2 regions of the Serratia sp. LTN-2 genome follow, and region 1 is predicted to be linked to the other one. Evidence: predicted binding sites of a transcription regulator. Region 1 holds the regulator's gene; the other holds the start of a gene.
The links. Region 1 encodes PhoB, which activates phosphate uptake and scavenging genes when phosphate is short. Its sites were predicted from a motif close to CTGTCATAAAACTGNCNNAT; they were not measured.

Region 1 (7,830 bases):
CGAAAGCGGTCACGTCGGCGATGGCGACAATCAGGATTTCAAAGCAGTAAGTCCAGCCGGTGATGTAGCCCGCCATCGGGCCGAGGTAATCCTGCGCGTAACGGGAAAACGAGCTGGCCTGTGGGTTGTTGACCGACATCTCCCCCAGCGCGCGCATGATGATAAAGGCCACGATGCCGCCGATCAGGTAAGCCAGCAGCACGCTCGGGCCGGCCATTTTGATGGCGTCCGCCGAGCCGTAGAACAACCCGGTGCCGATGGCCGACCCCAGCGCCATAAAGCGGATGTGACGCGTGCTGAGGCCGCGTTTCAGCTTATTGTCGGGGGCAGTGGTGGGTGACTGTTGTTGCATGAAGATGACCCATAGTTTTAAACGTAAAAAAGCCACGGACATGTCCGTGGCCCTAGATTAAGCCGGGGGATTATCAGTGCGCGGTCACTTGAGAACGCGTACACACCCGATCATAAATCGCGACCAGCACCAGCATCAGCAGCGAAGGCGGCAACCATGCCAATCCCTGCTCCGCCAGCGGCAGGTGAGTGGTCCAGGCCGGCAGCAGCTGCTGGAAGCTGGACGCTTTCACTGCGTCAAGGATACCAAACAACAGGCTGACAAGCATCACCGGCGCGATGATGCGCGGCGCGCTGTGCCACCAACGCAGGGTGAAGCTCAGCACCACCAGCACGATGCACGGCGGGTAAATCGCGGTCAGCACCGGAATGGAGATCTGGATCAGGTGGCTCAGACCGAGGTTGGACACCACCATCGAGAACAGGCCCAGAATAAACACCAGCGTCTTGTAGGAGAACGGCAGGTATTGCGCGAAGAACTCGGCGCAGGCGCAGGTCAGGCCTACCGCAGTCACCATGCAGGCGATGAAGATCAGCGCCGCCAGGAAGAAGCTGCCCAGGCCGCCGAAGGTGTTCTGAACGTAAGCGTGCAGGATCACCGCGCCGTTGGTAGCGTCAGGCACCAGCGCGCCGCTGCCGGAACCCAGCTTGAACAGGCTCAGATAAACCAGCGTCAGGCCCACGCCGGCGATCAAACCGGCCAGAATGGTGTAACGGGTCAATAGACCGGCGTCTTTCACGCCGCGCGAGCGCGCCGCGTTGACGATAACGATGCCGAATACCAGCGCGCCCAGCGTATCCATGGTCAGATAGCCGTTAACGAAACCGGAAGAGAAAGGCACGCTCTGGTAAGCCGCCGTCGCCGGAATCGGCGCGCCGGCAGGCCACAGCAACGCGGCGATGCCCAGTACGGCCAACGCGACGATCTTCAGCGGCGCCAGCACGTGGCCGACGGTATCGAGCAGGCGGCCCGGATACAGGGAGATGCCAATCACCAGCGCGAAATACACCAGGCTGTAGATGAACAGCGGCATGGCGCCGTCGCCGGTCAGCGGGGCGATGCCCACTTCAAAGGAGACGGTGGCGGTGCGCGGCGTCGCGAACAGCGGGCCGACGGCCAGGTAGCAAACGGTCGCCAGCAGCAGGCCGGCACCGCGGCCAATCGGCGAACTGAGGGCGTCGATGCCGCCGCCGACGCGCGCCAGCGCGATGACGGTGATGACCGGTAGGCCGACGGCGGTGATCAGGAAGCCCAGCGCCGCAGTCCAGACATGTTCACCGGACTGTAAACCGACCATCGGCGGGAAGATGATGTTCCCGGCCCCGACGAATAAGGCAAAGGTCATAAAGCCCAATGCCAGGATATCTTTTGACGTTAAACGATGACTCATACGATGTCGTGTTGCCTGTTCAAATGAAAAAATTGTCCGATAGCGTGGTGGCGTGACGCCCCACCCGGTTGTCGGCATGCCCGACCATCGCAGCGCCAAATAAGCACCCTAAACGCAATCGTTCCGGCGTTTATGTCCCTATTCGAAAGTGGCCGCTCATGAAGATGGGCAAAGTTTTAGGAGTTATAAAAATGGAGGTTTAATCCGACAACGAGGGCTAAGGTAAACGTTTATAGCGCTTCAAGGCAAGACGCACGGCGAAAAGCAGAGCTATCGACCATATAAACTTTAGCCACCAGTCGATCATATTGGCTATCAATAAATATACACTACATGATTTGTATCATTTTTGAACAGCCAATTCACGAAACGTGAAGCATATATCACTTTACCGCGCGAAAACGCCAATAAAAGCCCGGTTTTCGCGTGGCATAAGCTCCATTTCGGCGTGAGAAAAGGCGAAAATTACGTCGCCTTTTGTCGCTTATTGCATCATGACCGGTGCAAGCGGCTGCAGCCCGAGCGCCTGGCGGGTCTTCTGCAGAGCGGCCGGTGGCAGAGGCAGATAGCCGTCGTGGTTGACCAGGCTCTGTCCTGCGGTCGACAGCACGCGATCGAGGAACGCCGCGGTCAGCGGCTCCAGCGGTTGATTGGGGGCTTTGTTGATGTAGATATACAGGTAGCGCGACAGCGGGTAGCGATCGTTGCGCACGTTGGCGGCGGTAGGCGCGACATAGTCCTCCCCCGACTCCGCCAACGGCAGCAGCCGCACGCCGCTGGCGCGAAAACCGATGCTGGCGTAGCCGATGCCGTTGAGCGAACCGGCCACCGCCTGCACCACCGAGGCCGAACCGGGCAACTCATTGACGCGCGGCATAAAATCACCGCCGCACAGCGCGCGCAGTTTGAAATAGCCGTAGGTGCCGGAAGCCGAGTTGCGGCCAAAGCGTTGCAGCGAGCGCGTCGCCCAGTCGCCGCTCAGACCCAGTTCGCCCCAGCGCGTCAGCGGCTGGCTTTCACCGCAGCGCCGGGTGGCGGAGAAAATACGATCGAGCTGCTGCAAATTGAGGCCGCGCAGCGGATTGTCCTGATGCACCAACACCACCAGCGCATCCACCGCCACCGGCACCGCCAGCGGCGCATAGCCGTAACGATGTTCGAACGCCGAAACCTCGGCCGCCTTCATCGGCCGGCTCATCGGGCCCAGCTGCGCGGCGCCCGCCGCCAACGCGGTCGGCGCGGTCGACGAACCGGCGGCCTGGATCTGCAGATTAACGTTGGGATAATGCTGGCTGAAGTCCTGCGCCCACAGCGCCATCAGGTTCGCCAGGGTGTCGGAGCCGACGCTGGACAGATTGCCCGCCAGCATGCCGTCGGGCTGCGCCAGCGCGCCACGTCCGGCCAGCAGCGCCAGGCAAAGCAACAGCCCTCGGGTGATTCGGGTCATACCGGTGTCTCGCGTTAATTTTTCACCGCATTCTCTGATAAAGCGGCCGGAACAATCAACCGGTTGGGTAAGGTAAAGATAAAGCGGGTGCCGATCCCCGGTTCGCTGAGGATCTCCAGCCGCGCGTCGTGATGGCTGAGCGCGTGTTTGACGATCGCCAGCCCCAGCCCGCTGCCGCCGGTCTGGCGCGAACGGGCCTTGTCGACGCGATAAAAACGCTCGGTCAGGCGCGGAAGGTGCTCGGCGGCGATGCCCGGCCCGTTGTCGCTGACCTGGAACTGCGCACCATGTGCCGTCTGCTGCCAGCTGACTTCGATATGGGTGCCCTTCGGCGTGTGGTTGACCGCGTTGTATACCAGGTTAGACACCGCGCTGCGCAACTGGTCTTCATTGCCGAACACTTTGAGCTGTTCGTTCACCCGGAAAGCGATCTCGTGATTACCGCCGCTCAGCGATTGCGCCTCGCGCTGCAACACCCGCAGCATCAGCGGGATATCCACCCGTTCGTTCATGTCGACATTGGGCGCCGCCTCGATGCGCGACAGCGTCAGCAGCTGTTTGACCAGCCCGTCCATCCGGCGGGTCTGCTCTTGCATGGTGCTCAGCGCCTTGCTGCGCAGCGATCCGTCCTGCTCTTCGTCGCCCATCATTTCCAGGTAGCCCTGCAGCACCGTCAACGGCGTGCGCAGCTCATGGCTGACGTTGGCGAAGAAGTTGCGCCGCGCCCCTTCCAGCTGGCGCATCTGGGTGACGTCGCGCGCCACCATCAGCAGTTGCCCTTCGGAATAGGGCATCACGCGGAATTCGACGTAATGTTCGTTGTTCAACTGCAGCGTCAGCGGGCGCGAAAACTCCTGCTGTTGCAAATAGTGGCTGAACTCCGGATAACGCAGCAGGTTGAGGATGTGCTGGCCGTTGTCTTCCGGCCAGCGGAAGCCGAGCAGATGCTGCGCCAGACCGTTGCACCAGAAGATATTGCCTTCGACGGTGGTCATCACCACCGCGTCAGGCAGCGATTCGGCCCCGCTGCGAAAGCGCTTGATCAGCAGCGCCAGCTCGCGGCGGCGGCGGCGGTTGCGCTGCTGCATCTGATACAGGCCATAGAACAACGGCTCCCAGCTCCAGCGGCCGGGCGGCGGCGTCATGCTGCGGTCGATCCACAGCCAATGGGAGAGTTTGAGCTGGTTGTAGAAATTCCACACCAGCGCAGCCAGCGCAGAGGCCAGCAGGAACCAGGGCAGATAACCGAAAATCAGCCCCAGCAGTAAGGCGGGCAGACAAAAAAGAGCCAGCTCCAGAGCCAGCCTCTTCCACGACAGACGTTCTAACACGGCATATTCTCCAGCGCGGCGCGATCAGTAGCGCGTTGAGAACCGGTAGCCGGTGCCCCGAACGGTTTGAACCATTTTATCATGCCCACTGGTTTCTAACGCCTTGCGGAGCCGACGGATATGCACGTCAACGGTACGGTCTTCCACATAAACGTTAGTGCCCCAGACGTGATTAAGCAACTGCTCGCGGCTATAAACCCGCTCCGGGTGGGTCATAAAGAAGTGCAGCAGCTTGAACTCGGTCGGCCCCATGTCCAGCGCCTGATCGTTCGCCATCACGCGGTGGGAGGACGGATCCAGGCTCAGTCCTTGCATTTCAATCACTTCTTCCACCGCCATCGGTGAAATACGGCGCATGACCGCTTTGATGCGTGCCACCAGCTCCTTGGGCGAGAACGGCTTGGTGATGTAATCATCCGCCCCCACTTCCAGGCCGCGCACCCGGTCTTCCTCTTCGCCGCGCGCGGTCAACATCATCACCGGGATATCGCGGGTCAGCGCTTCGCGCTTCATATGCTTGATAAACTGAATGCCGGAACCGCCGGGCAGCATCCAATCGAGCAACACCAAATCAGGGAACGGCTCAGACAGGCGCGTCACGGCGCTGTCATAATCCTCGGCTTCCAACGGTTGGTAACCATTCTGTTCCAACACAAAGCACACCATCTCACGGATCGGCGCTTCGTCTTCCACCACCAGTATGCGTCTTGCCATCGTCAATCCTGCCAATGTGTTAGCGACTTTGCGGGCGCCATTATGCGTCAGTTTTGTGACACTTTTATGAAAAAAAGCGGCTGTTATAGGCAGTAAGCATAGCGATTATTTCCCATAGTAAAGAAAAATCATTCCGCTGCCCTCGCCATTGCGCCGGGACAGCCGGCGCCGCGGCCTTTATAATCATCGCCATTACCTTTGCACCCGGGAGTGTCATGCGCCTGATCCACACCTCTGACTGGCACCTTGGCCAGTACTTTTTCACCAAAAGCCGCGCCGCCGAGCACCAGGCTTTTCTGAACTGGCTGATCGAACAGGTAGAGCAGCAGCAGGTGGATGCGCTGATCGTCGCCGGGGATCTGTTCGATACCGGCTCGCCGCCCAGCTACGCCCGCGAACTGTACAACCGCTTCGTGGTGGAACTGCAGCACACCGGCTGCCAACTGGTGGTGCTGGGCGGCAACCACGATTCGGTGGCGACGCTGAACGAATCGCGTGAACTGCTCTCCTGCCTGAACACCACGGTGATCGCGAGCGCGCAAGGCGCCCCCGAACAGCAGATCCTGGTGCTGAACCGGCGCGACGGCCAGCCGGGCGCGGTGCTGTGCACCATCCCGTTCTTGCGGCCACGCGATCTGCTCACCAGCCGCGCCGGCGAATCCGGCGCGCAGAAACAGCAGGCGTTACAGGAAGCCATCGCCGAACATTACCAAACGCTGTATCAGGCGGCCTGCGAGCGCCGCGACCAATTGGGCCTGCCGCTGCCGATCGTCGCCACCGGCCACCTGACCACCGTCGGCGTCACCACCTCCGACTCGGTGCGCGACATCTATATCGGCACCCTCGACGCCTTTCCGGCGCAGGCCTTTCCTCCCGCCGACTATATCGCGTTGGGCCACATCCACCGCGCGCAGAACGTCGCCAAATCGGAGCACATTCGCTATAGCGGCTCGCCGATCCCGCTCAGCTTCGATGAACTGGGCAAAGCCAAAAGCGTCTTTATGGTCGATTTCGCCGACGGCGCTTTGCAGCAGGTGGAAGCGTTAACGATCCCGCAGTTTCAGCCCATGCAGCTGATCAAAGGCGATCTGGCCGAGATCGAACGGCAGCTGCGGCAGTTTGCCGATTATGACGGTGAGCTGCCGGTGTGGCTGGATATCGAAGTGGCGACGCAGGACTACCTCAGCGACATCCAGCGCCGCATTCAGCTGCTGGCGGACGAGCTACCGGTGGAAGTGGTGCTGCTGCGGCGCAGCAAAGAACAGCGCCGCCAGGCGATCGCACAGCAGGATAAGGAAACGCTCAACGAACTGAGCGTCAATGAAGTGTTCGAGCGGCGCCTGGCGCAGGAGATTGAGCTGCCCGAAACGCGCCAACAGCGGATGCGCCAAATGTTCCGCCAGGTGGTCGAGGCGGTGCAGCACAACGCCGAGGAGAACAACCCATGAAAATCCTCAGCCTGCGCTTAAAAAACCTCAACTCGCTGCAGGGCGAATGGAAGATTGACTTCACCGCCGAGCCGTTCGCCAGCAACGGTCTGTTCGCCATTACCGGCCCGACCGGCGCGGGCAAAACCACCCTGCTGGACGCCATCTGCCTGGCGCTATACCACCAGACGCCGCGCCTCAACGTCACGCCAAGCCAGAATGAACTGATGACCCGCCATACCGCCGAATCGTTGGCGGAAGTCGAGTTCGAGGTCAAGGGCGTCGGCTATCGCGCCTTCTGGAGTCAGCGCCGCGCCAAAAACGCGCCGGACGGCAACCTGCAGGCGCCGAAAGTCGAACTGGCGCGCCGCGAAGACGGCAAGATCCTGGCGGACAAAGTGCGCGACAAGCTGGAGATCACCGCCGCCATCACCGGGCTGGACTTCGGCCGCTTCACCAAGTCGATGATGCTGTCTCAGGGGCAGTTCGCCGCCTTCCTCAACGCCGACGCCAACGATCGCGCCGAGCTGTTGGAAGAACTGACCGGCACCGAAATCTACGGGCGATTGTCCGAACAGGTGTTCGAATCCCACAAACAGGCCAAAACCGATCTGGATGGGCTGCATCAGCGCGCCAGCGGTATCGAGCTGCTGAACGACGAACAGCGCCACTCCCTGGCCGAACAGCTGACGGCGCTGAGCGAGCAGGAAAGCGCTCTCGGCGAGCAAACCCGGCAACAGCAACAGGCGCTGAGCTGGTTACAACAATGGCAGCGATTCCGGCAACAGCAAAACGAGGGGCGGCAACGGTTGGAAAACGCCCAGCGCGAGCAGGCCGAGGCCGCCCCACAGCTTCACCGGCTGGCGCTCAGCGAACCGGCCGAAAAATTGCGGCCGCTGCGCGGCGAACGCGATCGCTGCCGCGCCGAGCTGCAGACGATACAGCAGCAAGCGGCCCTGCTGACGCAGCAGCAGGAACAGCAGTCGGCGCAGCTGGCGCCGCTGCAGCAGGCGGTAGAAAAGACCCGCCTGGCGCAGCAAGCCCATGCCGAGCACATGCGGCAACAGCAACAGCTGATCGATGAGCAGGTCGCCCCGCTCGATCATCAGATCGCCCAACTGCAATCGACACAGGCCGAACGGCGACAGGCCGGCGATGCTGCCGCGCAG
Region 2 (7,830 bases), on a different contig from region 1:
GGAGCCGCCTTTGCCGCCGCCCATCGGCAAGGTGGTCAGAGCATTCTTGAAGGTCTGCTCAAAGCCGAGAAACTTCAGGATCGACAGGTTTACCGACGGGTGGAAGCGCATGCCGCCCTTGTAGGGGCCGATGGCCGAGTTGAACTGCACGCGGAAGGCGCGGTTGACCTGCACCTGGCCGCGATCGTCCACCCAGCTGACGCGGAACTGAATGACGCGCTCGGGCTCTACCAGGCGCTCCAGCAGCGCCTGTTCGCGATAGCGCGGGTTGCGTTCGATAAACGGCCACAGCGAAGTGAACACTTCGCGCACCGCCTGCAGATATTCCGGCTGGTGGGGGTTATGGCGCTGTAACGAGGACAGGAAAGACTCTACCGATGCGGCATATTCCATGGATAACTCCTTTTAGCATTAAATGTTCCCCCGCTGTTTTTTATAGAAATGGATTTAGGCGATGCTCGGGGGGAGGATGTTGTGTCTTTAGCGACTATATCATCGGAGGGCGGTTGATTATCAAGCGATTAATCGGTGTGACGGCATGAAAAACGCCCGCATGGCGCGGGCGTTGGGCAGCTTGGTTAGCGGGCGCTTACTTTTTACTCGTCTTCTTCATCGCGCAGCGGCACGATCAGCATGTCGATGTGCACGGTATTGATCAGCTGGCGCGCGGAAGACATCAGCTTGCTCCAGAAGTCCTGGTGGTGGCCGCACAGCACCAGGTCCATATCGTATTTCTTGATGGCGTCCACCAGCACCTGCGCCAGATCGCCGCTGCCGCTCAGGGTCTCGCTGATCGGGTAGCCGGCGTTCTGCGACAGCTCGGTCAGCGCCTGATGGGTTTCCTCGGAGATGCGTTTTTGCATGTCGCCGAGGTTGACGTCGATCAGGCCGGTATAGAGATCGGAATAGTTGACATCGACGTGGATCAGAGAAACTTTAGCGTTGTACGGCCGCGCCATAGAGACGGCTTTCTCTACCAGGATCTTGCTTTCCGGGGATAGGTCTACCGCGATCAATATGTGTTTGTAAGCCATAAGAATACTCCTTCCATAAACATGCCGATTAAAAAGGGTTAGCAGGCGTTCCATGTACCCGCCTGGCGCTTTTGGTTCCATAGTATCATTCGGATAACGCAATGATATGTTGGGGCGATCACACTGCGCCGCATCGAAACGCTCTCCGCCCGATACCTTTCGTTGTACACCCGTGCGGCGTAAAAGCCTATGGGTTATGCGAATGCTGACGGTCTGACCGCTTGAATTATAAGCGTTATTAAACAAAGTATAGCGCTAAATGTGCAATCAGCGTTCCAGATGCGGCTGCAGCAGGCTTTCAAACCACTCGTGAAACACCGCCAGGCGGCGCGAACGCTGGCGGCGATGGGGATAGATCAGCGCGATCGGCATGGAGGCGGGGCGGTAATCGGGCATCACTTCCACCAGTTCGCCGGCGTCGAGCAGATGCTGCACGTCGTAACGCGGGATTTGCATCAATCCCAACCCGGCACGGCAGCAGGCGATATAGCTTTCGGCGTTGTTGACCACCACCCGGCTGGGCAGTTCGAGCCGCTGCGTGTGGCCGTCGTCGGTCAGGTATTCCCAGGGGGATTCGCGGCCGGTTTTGGGGGAGGCGTAACCGATACTCCAGTGTCCTGGCGCGAGATCGCCGGGTTGCTGCGGGTAACCAAATTCGCTCAGGTAGGCGGGGCTGGCGCAGTTGATCTGCGCGATGCGGCCGAGCGGGCGCATCACCAGGCTGCTGTCGTGCAGATCGCCGACGCGCACCGCGCAGTCGACCCCTTCCTGCACCAGATCGATGGCGCGATCGGCGGAGCCGAGCATCAGCTGCAGGTGAGGATGGCGCCGCAGCAGGCCGGGCAGCGCCGGGGCGATCAGCCGGCGGGCGATGCGGCTCGGCACGTCGACGCTGAGCCGCCCGGAGGCCTGGCGCTGGCTGGCCTGAAACGACTGATCGATGTCTTCCACTTCGGCCAGCAGCGGGCGCAGCCGTTCGAGCAGCTGTTCGCCGTCGGCGGTCAGCCGCACCTGCCGCGTGGTGCGGTGCAGCAGGCGCACGCCCAGCTGCGTTTCCAGTTGTTGCACGGCGGCGGACACCGAGGCGCGCGGCACCTCCAGCGCATGGGCCGCCCGGATAAAGCTGCCCATTTCCGCCACCTGCACGAATACGCGGTATTGATTGAATCTGTCCATCTCGTTGACCTGCTGTTCCTTGGCGCCGTTCCCGACAGAAAGTGTAGCCGCATGGCGCGGTTGCGCGCGAGCAGGTGCGGGGGCGATATTTGCCCCCGCCGGGATTATTTGGTGGTGTAGCCGCCGTTGATCAGGATGGTTTGGCCGGTTACCCACCAGCCGTCGCTGACCAGATGGCGGATGAACGGCACCACGTCTTCGATATCGGTCAGGCCGGTTTTGCTGAACGGCGACAGCGCCGCCGCCGTTTTGTGGTAGGCCACGGCGTCCGCGCCTTCCGCCGGGTAGAAGAATGGCGTATCCATCGGGCCGGGGCCGACCGCGGTCACGGAGATGCCGCGTTCGCCGAACTCCTTGGCGGCGGCGCGGGTGAAATGCTCCACCGGCGCCTTGGTGCCGGCGTAAGCGGCGTAGAACGGCGTGAAGGCGCCGAGAAGCGAGGTGACCAGCGTGCAGATTTTACCGTTGTCGTTGAGGTGCTTGCCCGCCTCTTTCAGGAAGAAGAACGCAGTTTTGGCGTTGACCGCCGTCATCTCGTCATACTCGGCTTCGCTGATGTCGACCATCGGTTTTTTCAGCACTTTGCCGACGGTATTGATGGCGATATCCGGCTTGCCGACGGCGGCGATCGCATCGGCGAACAGCTTCTCGACCGCGCCCGCGCTGGTCAGATCGGCCTGCAGCGCGACGCCTTGCGCCCCGGCGGCCTGAATGGCGGCGACGGTTTTCTCCGCCTCGGCTTTGGAAGCGGCGCTGTTGTAGTGGATCACCACCGCTTTGGCGCCTTGTTCAGCCAAATCGCGAGCGATCAGCCCGCCGAGATTTTTGGCGCCGCCGGCGATCAGAACGGTTTTTCCCTTGATTGAATGGTTTGCCATAACAGTTTCCTTGGATGAACGTAACGGAAACCTGAGTCTAGCCAGCGCCGGGGGAAAGATCAGCGGCGTGCGGCGGGATAGACTATCCAGAAAAACCGACTAATTATCGGCCGGCGACGACTCGCTATCTCGCCCCGGCGGGGGGCTTTCGGCGCACGGCGGTAAATTTTATCCACTGATCAGGCCAGTTTGCGTTTCATTAACCTACAATGATGGATATGGGCCTCATCATTTCCCCTCTGAGTAGAACCACGCTGTGCAAGTTTCTCTGTGCGGTGCGGCAACGTCTTCGGAGGCGGTGGGTTATGGGCGTGGCCCGTGCAGGCAAAAAAGGGGATGAGAGCGGTAAGCTCCAGCAGAGTATCGGGTAATGAGGTAGGGCGGTTGGACCCGGCGGATGGCCGTGGATAACAACGCCTTGAGGGGGTAATCATGATCAGTACCGTCGCGCTGTTTTGGGCCTTATGTGTGGTGTGTGTGGTAAACATGGTGCGGTATTACTCTTCTCTGCGCGCGCTGCTGGTGGTATTGCGCGGCTGTGACCCGTTGCTGTACCAATACGTCGACGGCGGCGGTTTCTTCACCGCCCACGGGCAACCCAGCAAGCAGCTGAGGCTGGTGCGCTATATCTTTGCGCAGCGCTATGTCGAGCACCACGATCCGGAGTTTATTCGCCGCTGCGAGCGGGTGCGCGGGCAGTTTATGCTGACTTCGGCTCTGTGCGGCCTGGTGGTCATCAGCCTGATAGGGCTGATGATCTGGCATTGATGTCTGTCCGTTTCCTTTGATGCAGGCAAAAAAAAGGCGGCCATTCGGCCGCCTTTCTCATGATGCTATCAGTTAGATCAGCTTCAGCGCCACCCAATACAGCGCACCGGAAAGCAGAATCGAGATTGGCAGGGTCAGTACCCAGGCCAACAGGATGTTTTTCACGGTTTTGCTCTGCACGCCGCCGCCGTCCACGATCATCGTCCCGGCAACCGCCGAAGAGAGCACGTGGGTGGTGGAGACCGGCATGCCGGTATAGCTCGCCACGCCGATCGACAGCGCCGCGGTCATCTGGGCCGACACGCCCTGGGCGTAGGTCATGCCTTTCTTACCGATCTTCTCGCCGATGGTGGTAGCCACGCGTTTCCAGCCCACCATGGTGCCGAGCGACAGCGCCAGCGCGACGGCGACGATGATCCACATCGGCGCATACTCGACGGTCTGCAGCAAATCCTGACGCAGGTTCTTCAGGAAGCGCTGGTCGGCAGATGAGGTTTCCGGCAGCTTGGCGACTTTATCCGCCGTGTCGGTCACGCACATCAGCAGGCGGCGCAGGTGGCTGCGCTGCTCAACCGTCAGCTGATCGTAGCTTTGCAGGTTGGTCAGCATGCCCTGAGCCAGTTCGATCGCCGGCATGGCGCGCGAACTGTCGCAGTGGAACTCGGCCGGCTTGTTAGGTTCGGCTTCGTCATCCGGGCTTGGCACCAGCGGCGTCAACGACACCGCATGCGACAGCGCGTCACCGTGCTGCTGGTAATATTGCTGCAGGTGGGTCACGGCATCACGCGTACGGGTGATGTCATAACCGGTTGCATTCATATTGACCACGAAGCCGGCCGGCGCCACGCCGATCAGCACCAGCATGATTAGGCCGATGCCTTTCTGGCCATCGTTGGCGCCGTGCGAGAAGCTGACGCCAATCGCCGACAGGATCAGTGCGATGCGGGTCCAGAACGGCGGCTTGCGTTTGCCGTCGACCTTTTCACGTTCCGCAGGGGTCATGTGGATACGCTGGCGTTTCTTGGTGCCACTCCAATAGCGGCGCAAGGCGAACACCATCACTCCCGCCACCATCATGCCGACCAGCGGCGAGAACAGCAGAGAAAGGAAAATGCCAATCATTTTCGGGACGTTAAGCGCATCCACCACCGAAGTGTTGGTCATCAGGGCGTTGGTTAAACCGACACCGATGATGGCGCCTATCAGCGTATGGGAACTGGAGGCCGGCAGACCGAAATACCAGGTGCCGAGGTTCCAGATGATTGCCGCCAACAGCATGGAGAAGACCATGGCTAATCCGTGTGCTGAACTGACGTTCAACAACAGATCGGTAGGCAACAAGTGGACGATGGCGTAAGCAACACTCAAACCGCCGAGCATTACGCCAAGAAAGTTGAACAAACCTGCCATCACGACCGCAAGTTGCGAGCGCATGGCGCGGGTATAAATAACTGTAGCGACCGCATTGGCCGTATCATGAAAACCGTTGATGGCTTCATAAAACAACACGAACAACAATGCGAGAATTAACATCAGGCCGGTATGGAAATCCAGGCCAGCGAACAAATGCAGCATAAGCGTTACGCCAGTTTGTGGACATGAACGCCGCGCATTATCAGTGACAACCGGGGCCGGGGAAAAGGAAAATATGACGTTTTTTTGATTTGGACATGACGAAACGATGGCGTGTCTATAACAAAAATATGAAATATCAACGCGTTATTCTCCTCTGACCTCTGTAATATTTTCTTACTATGGCGTTGACGGCGCCGGGGCTTTACAATCTGCCGCCGTGAATTTGGCGGTGACCGGCGGCGAAACGGCGTAATATGGCGCTCTTTTGTCGCGATTGTGGTTTTGATAAGAGAGGCTCAGGTGGAACAGTTTGATGTCGTAGTGATTGGGGCGGGCGCTGCCGGCATGTTTTGCGCCGCGCAGGCGGGGCAACTCGGTTGCCGCGTGTTGCTGCTCGACAACGGCAAAAAACCGGGCCGCAAGATCCTGATGTCCGGCGGCGGGCGCTGCAACTTTACCAACATGTATGCCGAACCGGCGGCCTACCTGTCGAACAACCCGCATTTCTGCAAGTCGGCGCTGGCGCGTTATACCCAGTGGGACTTCATCGATCTGATCAACCGCTACGGCATCGCCTACCATGAAAAAACGCTGGGGCAGCTGTTCTGCGACGACTCGGCGCAGCAGGTGGTGGATCTGCTGGTCAAAGAGTGCGAGCTGGGCCAGGTGACGATGCGCCTGCGCAGCGAAGTGCTGGGCGTGGAGAAAACCGCACAGGGTTACGAACTGGCGCTGAATGGTGAAAAAGTGAGTGCTCGCTCACTTGTGGTGGCCAGCGGCGGATTATCCATGCCGGGGCTGGGCGCCTCGCCGTTCGGTTACAAGCTGGCGGAGCAATTTGGCCTCAAAGTGCTGCCGACGCGCGCCGGGCTGGTGCCTTTTACCCTGCATAAGCCGCTGTTGGAGCATGTGCAGACGCTATCCGGCGTCTCGGTGCCGGCGGTGATCACCGCCGAGAACGGCGTCAGTTTCCGCGAAAGCATCCTGTTTACCCACCGTGGCCTCTCCGGGCCGGCGGTGCTGCAGCTGTCGAGCTATTGGCAGCCTGGTGAGTATGTGAGCGTTAACTTACTTCCTGAGCTGGATCTGGCGGCTTTCCTCGATGAACAACGCCGGCAACACCCGAACCAAAGCCTGAAAAATACCCTGGCGTTGCAATTGCCGAAGCGGCTGGTGGAATGCTTGCAGACGCTGGGACAACTGCCGGAGGCGACGCTGAAGCAGCTGAATGCCCCGCAGCAGGCGGCGCTGGTGGATCTGTTGCAGAACTGGCGCGTGCAGCCGAACGGCACCGAAGGCTACCGCACGGCGGAAGTGACGCTCGGCGGCGTCGACACCAACGAACTTTCCTCCAAGACGATGGAAGCCCACAAGGCGCCGGGGCTCTACTTCATCGGCGAAGTGGTGGACGTGACCGGGTGGCTGGGCGGTTACAACTTCCAATGGGCCTGGAGCTCGGCCTGGGCCTGCGCCCAGGCGCTGGCGGCGCAGGAACGTTAAAACGCCGCTCAACCTAGAAATGCGCCGGGTCACATTGGCCCGGCATTGAGCTGATTCATTAATTTTATTTTAGTGTCATCGTCGAGAAAACTCGCCTCCAGCGCCTGCCTGTTACTGCGGTTAAAATCTTCATCGCGCCAGCCGAAGGCGTCGTGCAGCAGCTGATATTCCTTGTTCAGCGTGGTATCGGCGACGGTGCGCGCATCGGTATTCACATTCAGCCGCACCCCCCACTTTTTCAGCCGGTCTATCGGATGGTCGTCGATGCTGTCGAACAGATTGCAGGTGAGGTTACAGCTGGGGCAGATCTCGAGCAGCACGCCGGTGGCTATCAGACGCTCGACGAGCGCGGGGTCCTCGATGCTCCGGACGCCGTGGCCGATACGCGACACCTGCAGCCGATCCAGCGTCTCCCGCACGCTGTCTGCGCCTTTCGCCTCACCGGCGTGGGCGATGACGTTGCCACCGGCCTCACGCACGGCGCGAAAGGCCGCCACATGGTGGGTTAGCGGATAACGCGCCTCGTCGGCGGCCAAATCCAGCGCTACCACGCCACGGCCCAGAAAGTTAACCACGAGCCCGGCGGTTTGCAGGCTGGCGGCCGCATCGAAATGCCGCAGCGTGCACAGGATCAGCCCGGCGGTGATGCCGTAAGTTTGCGCGGCGTCATGCATCGCGGCGAGCACCGTCTCGACCACCGATTCGCCGGTTAATCCCATCCGGGTATGCAGCAGCGGAGCAAAGCGTACTTCCGCATAGATGACGTTATCCGCCGCCAGCTGCGCGAACAAGTCATCGACGGCCAGCGTTATCGCCTGGCGTGTCTGCAAGAGGTCTATTTGCGGCGCGATCTTGCTTAAAAAGTCCCCCAGATCGGCGCATCGCTTCGGCGCGATAAA

Region 2: pitA (inorganic phosphate transporter PitA) is a predicted target of PhoB. The motif match lies at 5,437-5,456, and genes of this name have one in related genera.

Annotation. Positions count from the first base shown of each region.
Region 1 is NZ_JCAXDO010000004.1:144,261-152,090, reverse strand. It holds gene proY (proline-specific permease ProY) at 1-352, opposite strand, end outside; gene brnQ (branched-chain amino acid transport system II carrier protein) at 426-1,742, opposite strand; gene AC6BYQ_RS10610 (PstS family phosphate ABC transporter substrate-binding protein) at 2,227-3,189, opposite strand; gene phoR (phosphate regulon sensor histidine kinase PhoR) at 3,204-4,520, opposite strand; gene phoB (phosphate response regulator transcription factor PhoB) at 4,545-5,234, opposite strand; gene sbcD (exonuclease subunit SbcD) at 5,450-6,682, shown strand; gene sbcC (exonuclease subunit SbcC) at 6,679-7,830, shown strand, end outside.
Region 2 is NZ_JCAXDO010000010.1:55,339-63,168, forward strand. It holds gene gdhA (NADP-specific glutamate dehydrogenase) at 1-393, opposite strand, end outside; gene uspA (universal stress protein UspA) at 597-1,034, opposite strand; gene AC6BYQ_RS18405 (LysR family transcriptional regulator) at 1,302-2,210, opposite strand; gene AC6BYQ_RS18410 (SDR family oxidoreductase) at 2,315-3,088, opposite strand; gene uspB (universal stress protein UspB) at 3,521-3,856, shown strand; gene pitA (inorganic phosphate transporter PitA) at 3,929-5,431, opposite strand; gene AC6BYQ_RS18425 (BaiN/RdsA family NAD(P)/FAD-dependent oxidoreductase) at 5,732-6,931, shown strand; gene add (adenosine deaminase) at 6,961-7,830, opposite strand, start outside.